DNA from 2 places in the Pseudoalteromonas agarivorans genome. Region 1 is predicted to be linked to the other one. Evidence: predicted binding sites of a transcription regulator. Region 1 holds the regulator's gene; the other holds the start of a gene.
What was found. Region 1 encodes sigma-54, which starts transcription at its own class of promoters, with help from an activator protein. Its sites were predicted from a motif close to GTTGGCACGNNNNTNGNNT; they were not measured.
Positions count from the first base shown of each region.

Region 2: NQT65_RS12190 (DUF2726 domain-containing protein) is a predicted target of sigma-54. The motif match lies at 2,077-2,095, and genes of this name have one in related genera.

Region 1 covers NZ_JANIGJ010000007.1:212,117-216,008, forward strand. Annotated here, with positions in the region: gene rapZ (RNase adapter RapZ) at 1-175, opposite strand, end outside; gene NQT65_RS14045 (PTS sugar transporter subunit IIA) at 195-647, opposite strand; gene hpf (ribosome hibernation promoting factor) at 652-939, opposite strand; gene NQT65_RS14055 (RNA polymerase factor sigma-54) at 967-2,466, opposite strand; gene lptB (LPS export ABC transporter ATP-binding protein) at 2,536-3,261, opposite strand; gene lptA (lipopolysaccharide transport periplasmic protein LptA) at 3,258-3,806, opposite strand; gene lptC (LPS export ABC transporter periplasmic protein LptC) at 3,796-3,892, opposite strand, start outside.
Region 2 covers NZ_JANIGJ010000006.1:133,371-137,262, forward strand. Annotated here, with positions in the region: gene arcB (aerobic respiration two-component sensor histidine kinase ArcB) at 1-873, opposite strand, end outside; gene folE2 (GTP cyclohydrolase FolE2) at 1,100-2,020, shown strand; gene NQT65_RS12190 (DUF2726 domain-containing protein) at 2,135-2,731, shown strand; gene mtnN (5'-methylthioadenosine/S-adenosylhomocysteine nucleosidase) at 2,851-3,558, shown strand; gene NQT65_RS12200 (cobalamin biosynthesis protein CobD/CbiB) at 3,559-3,892, shown strand, end outside.

The DNA.
Region 1 (3,892 bases):
TACGAACATCTATACTAACGGCTATTTTGTCATAGTTATCTGAAACACTTCGCACTAAAGAGGGCAGTAGGTTGACCGGAATATTATCTACGCAATAATAGCCTAAATCTTCAACCACGCGTAAAGCAACCGACTTACCTGAACCAGAACGGCCGCTTATGATAATTAACTCCATTTATAGCCCTTAGTATTTACTACGATTGATCAACAATTACTTGATACAGCTCTGCATCGGTTTTAGCACTACGCAGCTGTTTACAAAATTCTTTGTTGCTCAGTTTATCAGCTATGGTTGCCAGAGTCTTTAGGTGCTGTTGGTTATCGCCATCTGGTACGATGAGTGCAACAAAAATATCAACAGGGCAGTTATCAATAGCGTCAAAGTTAACAGGCGTGTCGCTAACAAGTACTAAAGCCAGCGGCTCTTCTACGCCACCCATTCTGCCATGAGGAATGGCGATCCCCCGGCCAATACCAGTACTGCCTAGCTTTTCTCTGCTTGCCAGCGCATTAAGAATATCTTGTTGTGGTAAGTAGGGGAGCTTTTCATGAGCAAGCTCACTGATAAACTCTAAAATTCTTTTTTTACTACTAAAAAGGACCGCAGCTTTGCTGCAGTCCTGGCATACTAATGTACTTAATTTCATAATATTAGTGTCTAGCAAGCTTCTCTTTATGTTTTATGACTTGACGATCGAGCTTGTCAATCAACGAGTCTATAGCGGCATACATATCTTGGTGCTCTGTTGAGGCAAATAAATCTGCGCCACTTACATGAATAGTCGCTTCTGCTTTTTGGTTGAGTTTTTCTACATCGAGAATGACATGCACATTGCTAATATGATCTGAGTGCCTTTCTAGCTTTGCAAATTTATTATTTACATAGTCTCTAAGTGAATCAGTTACTTCTACGTGACGACCAGTTAGGTTTAGTTGCATAAGCATTTCCTCTTTGTTTTTTACGTCTTATATCAAACTCTTTCTCTGATTTGACGGTGGAATAGCTAGCGATTCACGGTATTTTGCTATTGTGCGTCTAGCTACTTTAATTCCTTGCTCTGCCAATATATCCGCAATTTTACTATCACTCAATGGTTTAGCTGAGTTTTCCGCGGCAATTAGCTTTTTAATTAGGGCACGTATTGCGGTTGATGAACACTCTCCGCCGTTTTCAGTGCTTACGTGGCTTGAGAAAAAATACTTAAGCTCAAAAATACCACGTGGCGTATGCATATATTTTTGCGTAGTAACACGCGAAATTGTCGATTCATGCATTTCTACCATTTCAGCAACATCGTTTAAAACCATTGGCTTCATGGCTTCTGGGCCATGTTCAAAAAATGCCTGTTGCTGTTTTACAATACAGTTAGTTACCTTAAGTAGCGTGTCGTTTCTGCTTTCAAGGCTTTTTATAAACCATTTAGCTTCTTGTAAGTGAGAGCGAATAAACTGGCTATCACCACTTGATTTTACGGTACGAGACATAGCCGCGTACTGACTATTTACGCGTATTTTTGGCATGCTATCTGGATTTAGCTCTACCACCCAGCGGCCTTTTATTTTTTTAACCGACACATCCGGTATTACATACTCAGACTCTTCCCTTACTATTGTATCTGCAGGTTTTGGGTTGAGGGTATGTATTAGGGTCATGACCTCTTTAAGCTCGTCTTCTTTAAGCTTAGTCTTTTTCATTAATGTACGATAGTCGCGTGCCGCTAATAGATCAATGTGATCGGTTAAGATCATTTTAGTTTGTTCTATAAAAGGGGTGTCTTTATCAAACTGGTTTAGCTGAATACACAAGCACTCTTGTAAACTGCGCGCGGCTATACCTACAGGGTCAAATAACTGAATACGCTTTAAAACGGCTTCTATTTCGTCAAGTTCAACTTCAACTTCGTCATCGTTTTCTTGGTTAAAGCTTTCTAAAATTTCTTCGCAACTTAGCGTTAAAATACCCGAGTCATCTACAGCTTCTACAATGGCAATAGCAATGGCTTCGTCAGTTGGGCTAAAAGGAGTAAGCTGAAGCTGCCACATTAAATACTCATGTAGCGTTTCAGTAGAGGCACCTTGATAAATAGACTCATCTTCTGGCATTGGGCCTGAGGATGCAGCAGGGGCTGCGCTCATGTACTCATCCCAAGTTACATCCATTGCCATATCATCGCTAATGGTGTCTTTATTTAAAGCTTCGCCACTGTCTTGCTCGTACTCGCTGGTTGTATCGTCAGCCGATGCGCTTACGGTTACATCATCCGTATCTGCTTTTTGTTCATTTTTTCCAGCCGACTCTTCCGTGTAATCTTGCTCTTCTACTTCTAATAGCGGGTTGCTATCAAGTGCTTCTTGTATTTCTTGCTGGAGATCCAATGTACTGAGCTGCAGCAAGCGAATCGCTTGTTGCAATTGTGGAGTCATTGTAAGTTGCTGGCCCATGCGCAGCTGTAATGATTGCCTCATGTATCTCTAACAATCCTTTTATGTTGTTATAATTAATATTAGCAGATGCTTGTAGGTGTGGCTTAAATGTTACAGCCTAAATTGCTCGCCTAAATAAACATCGCGTACAGTTTTGTCATTTAATACGTGTTCTGGGGTGCCAGATGCAATTAGCTCCCCATGAGAAACAATGTAGGCTTTTTCACAAACATCAAGGGTTTCTCTTACATTGTGATCGGTAATTAATACGCCAATGCCACGGTTTTTAAGATGTTCTATTATTTTCTTTATATCTAACACTGAAATCGGATCAACACCAGCAAAAGGCTCATCCAATAAAATAAATTTAGGGTTCGCTGCCAGTGCTCTGGCAATTTCTACACGGCGGCGTTCACCACCAGAAAGCGCCATACCTTGGCTATCGCGAATATGCTGAATACTAAATTCATCAAGTAAGTTGTTAAGCGTTTCTTCTCGCGCGGCTTTATTGAGCTCTTTACGCGTTTCTAAAATCGCCATTAAGTTTTGATAAACTGTCAGCTTTCTAAATATTGATGACTCTTGCGGCAAATAGCCAATGCCTAAGCGGGCGCGGCTGTGCATAGGTAATAACGTAATGTCGTTATCATCAATAGAAATTTTGCCTTTGTCGCTAGGTACTAACCCTACAATCATATAAAAGGTGGTGGTTTTACCTGCGCCATTAGGGCCCAATAAGCCAACAATGCTGCCGGCTTCTACCTCAAGGCCTACATTTTTTACAACTTGGCGGCCTTTATAGCTTTTTGCTAATAGTTCTGCTTTTAAGGTGCTCATGGTTGACCTTCGTTACCTGTTTTTTCTTTAATTTTTGCTTCAACAGGCACTAAAATTGTGTGGACACGATCCGTAGAGTTTTCGTCTTTTTCTGCGCTAATAAGCTGCTGCTGCATATCGTAGGTAATACTTTTAGCATTAATTTTTTGACCGGCTTGTGCGACTTCAGCATCGCCAACAAGCGTTAAAAATCGCTTTGCTACGTCGTAACGTACTTCGTTTGCACTGGCACTCATTACAGTACCATCGTCTTGTTTTTCTTCGAAGTAGGCTGGGCTGCCAGTGGCAATAAGGAGTTGTTTGTTATCCCCTAAGTCTTCACGTTTATGTACTTCGAGTCGGTCGGCTGTAATTTTGCGATTACCATGCACAATTTCGACGTTCTTTTCAAAAATACCTACGTTTTCTTTAAGTTGGCCTTCTTGACGGTCTGCACTAATAGAAATTTGATTTGCTGGCGGTTGAGCAGCAGGCTCAGCAGCAGAGGCGCTAAATGCAAGCATTAGCGATGGGATAATAAGTATTTTAGTGAGTTTATTGGTCATAATATATTGTTCGCGTATGGTTAATTAGTTTTATTACTTCGGTTTTTAAATCGGCTTCAAGGCCTTTACCGACAATTTTTAAATTA
Region 2 (3,892 bases), on a different contig from region 1:
TGGCGTGCGCAGCTCATGACTAAGCGTTGCTATAAACTTACCTTTATCCTTATAGGCTGTTTCAAGCGCTTGTGCTGCTTCTTTACGGCTGGTTATATCACGGCCAAATGCAAGCAAACCTATGTAGTCACCTTGATCGTTTATAAACGGTAATTTACGCAGCTCAAACCAACGGTTTTCGCCATTAACCATATATTCAACATCAATTGTCAGCGCTTGATGCGTTTGCTCTACTTGTTTATCGGTTCTGAGTACTTCTGCTAAAAAGTAGCTAGGGAAAATCTGTTCCACTGTTTTACCAATTAGTTCAGCACTGGTTTTGCCCATAACCTCTTCAAACATTTTATTACAGCCGGCAAACACGCCGTTGTTATCTCGGTAATAAAATAAATCGGGGGAAGAGTCGACAATAGAGCGAAGGAGCATGCCTTGCTGAGCAAGTTCTTGTTGTGTTTTTTTACGCTCTGCTATTTCGCGGCGAAGCTCTTCAATGGCGCGATGCTTGGCATGAAAAGCCATTTTTCGCTCATCTATTTCAATGTTGAGGCGGTTGATATTATCTTTTAACGTTTGATTTAACAGCTTTTCTTGTTTTGTGGCGCTGTCTAAATAAGCGTATGAGGCATCTAATTGTCTAATCGAGTTGAGTAAAATACTGATCATAAAAGGAGATACAACCGCGGTAAAAAATACCACTGCTAAAATATCAACTAAATTAACCTCACCCAGTGCCACATAATAAAACATACTCGACAATATAAGCGACACGCCTAATAAAAGCGCGTAGCACATTGCCGCGGTTTTTAACTCGCCAAAGCGAGTTATTAAACTAGAAAGTACTCGAGCCCAAGGGCTCAAAGAAGAATCGGTCATAGGTCAGTGTATCTCGTTACTAGGCATAAATAAAAAGTGCCTATTAATAGTCAAACGCATTTTGCAGCAGATTTTAGCATTTTTCTATTAGCTATATTCATGTTGTGCGACAAAAACAGAAAATTTTCATGTTTACTTTTGCCTACTTGTTAAACTCATCATTTCAGCAATAAATTATTTAGTGTAAAATGCTGCGCTTTATTATGACCAATAACGAGTAGCGCACATGCAAACCAACATGCCCGATATAGCTGATACGGCTCCCGCCTTACAAACAGGTAAGTTAGACTGGGTTGGTATGGGCGAAATAGAACTGCCATTTATTTTTGAATCGAAAGATTTAGCACCCGTTACCGTTAACGCAAAAGCGCGTGCCTTTGTTAATTTGCATAAAGAAGACGCTAAAGGCATTCATATGTCGCGTTTATTTTTAGCGCTTGATTTACTCTCAACAGAGCAACAAGTTAACCCACAAACTTTAGCTCAAGCACTCGATACCTTTATCACCAGCCACGAAGGATTAAGTGACAAAGCCCAAATAGAGTTTAAATTTGAGTTACCACTGCGTCGTAAATCGTTGTTAAGCGGTAAAGCAGGTTGGAAAAGCTACCCAATTACCCTAACCAGCACTATTGAAAATAGCGTAATTAGCTACGAGCTAAGCGTTGATGTTACTTATTCATCAACCTGTCCATGCTCTGCAGCACTTGCTCGCCAGCTTATTCAAAATGCTTTTAGCGAAAAGTTTAATCAAGAAACACTTAATCAAAAAGATGTTTTAGCATGGCTAGGTACAACACAGGGTATTGTGGCAACGCCTCACTCACAGCGTTCAATTGCAAACGTTAAAGTAAAGCTAGACAACACGATTAGTGAATTTGACGTAGTAAATTTAATTGATACATTAGAAGCTGAGCTAAAAACCCCGGTACAAGCGGCAGTAAAACGTGAAGATGAGCAAGAATTTGCCCGCCTTAACGGTCAAAATTTAATGTTTTGTGAAGACGCTGCACGTAAAATTAAAGCGGTTCTTGAAAACGATAACTTTAGTGATTACTGGCTACAAATTAATCATTACGAATCACTCCATGCGCATGATGCAGTCGCTATTGCCGTTAAAGGAATTGAGGGCGGTTACAAAGCCTAGCAGCCCTGCTGCATTAATAATAAATACATACGGTAATTAGCCATAACAACCAATTTTTAGGCACGTAAATTGCTTTACTTGAGCAGTGTCAATTTGTTGTTATGGAGTTACCGTATGGAATTCGCTTTATTATCAATTTTAGTATTAGTGGTTGGGGCCTCTGTGGTTGCGTCAAAATTTAGTGATGATGGCGGCAATCCCTATCCTTTTACCCGCAAACAAACCGTGTTTACACAGGTTGAGGGTGCATTTTTAAATCTTTTAGAGCGTGCGGTAGGCGATCAATATAAAATTGTGAGCCGCGTCAAACTCATCGATGTAATCGACTGCAAGCAAGGCCTCTCAGCTAAATCAAAACGTGCAGCTTTAGCTAAAGCTAAAAATAAGCAACTCGATTTTGTGCTGGTAGATAAAGAAAAAATGACGATAGTGGCAGCGGTCGATTTAGTTAACAACGCCAATAAAGATGGCCACAAAGCGCAGCGCGACTGGTTTGTAAACGGCGCTTTAGAATCTGCTGGCATTCCACATATTCGTATGAAAGTAAAATCAGGCTACCGCCCTTCTGAGGTGCGCGATGCAATTATGTTTAAATTAGGCAAACCTGCAGCGGTGCAATCGGCTCGTCCAATACGTAATCGTGTAAGTAAACCTGCGGTATTGTCACCTTCTCAGGCTAAAGCGCAAACCACTGCGTTAGCCGAAATTTAAAATAGAATTAAATACTCTCCTAAAAGTATTTAAAGCGAGCCGTAAAACAGCTCGCTTTTTTGTTTTTTATTGCTAACTTCACGTATAATCTACGTATTCAAACTCAGGAATCAAACACTATGAATGTTGGTATTATTGGCGCAATGGAGCCAGAAGTTAAAATTTTACGTGAAGCAATGCAAAACCCACAAGTGCTAACTAAAGCAGGGTTTACCTTTTACACAGGCGAATTAGCAGGTAATACAGTAACACTTGTGCAATCGGGTATTGGTAAAGTGGCATCAACGATTGCAACCACGTTATTAATTGATAACTTTAATCCTGACTGTGTTATCAACACAGGTTCTGCCGGTGGCTTTGATCCCTCTCTAAGTGTTGGCGATGTTGTTATCTCTTCAGAAGTACGCCATCACGATGTAGATGTAACCGCTTTTGGCTACGAAATTGGCCAAGTTCCACAAATGCCAGCAGGCTTTGCCGCACACCCAAAACTAGTTGAAGCTGCCGAGCAAACCATTGCGCAAATTAGCGAAGTAAAAACCTTAGTAGGCTTAATTTGTACGGGTGATTCATTTATGTGTGATCCAGTGCGAATTGATAAAGCACGCAGCGACTTTCCTACAATGCTTGCAGTAGAAATGGAAGGCGCATCTATTGCACAAACGTGTTTTGCGCTTAATACGCCATTTGTGGTTATTCGCTCTATGTCTGACATTGCCGGTAAAGAGTCGCCGCAATCGTTTGAAGAATACCTAGAGACTGCATCAATCAATTCATCAAAAATGGTTGTTGCACTATTGGAAAAACTAACAAAAGTTACGCTGTAAATGCTAAGCAATATTGTTCAAAACCATTTGGACTTTATTGCCTTTTTTGTGGCGCTCATTGCTGAGCGCTTTTTCCCGTTAAAAAGCTGGTATCACCCTAATACAGTATTAACCGCTGTATTTAGTGCTATAGAAAAACGGATTTATAAACCAAGTGAGCCTAAAAGTTACCTTTATTTAGCCTCCACTCTTGCCTGTACGCTAGTTTTAAGCGTTATTCTTATTATTATTGTGTTACTGCTTGAATTTGCCTTTTATCCTGAGCTGCTCGCGGGCCTCATTTTATATTTGTGCCTAGAAAGCAAAGCGATTGAAAAAAAAGCCTTGCGTGTTG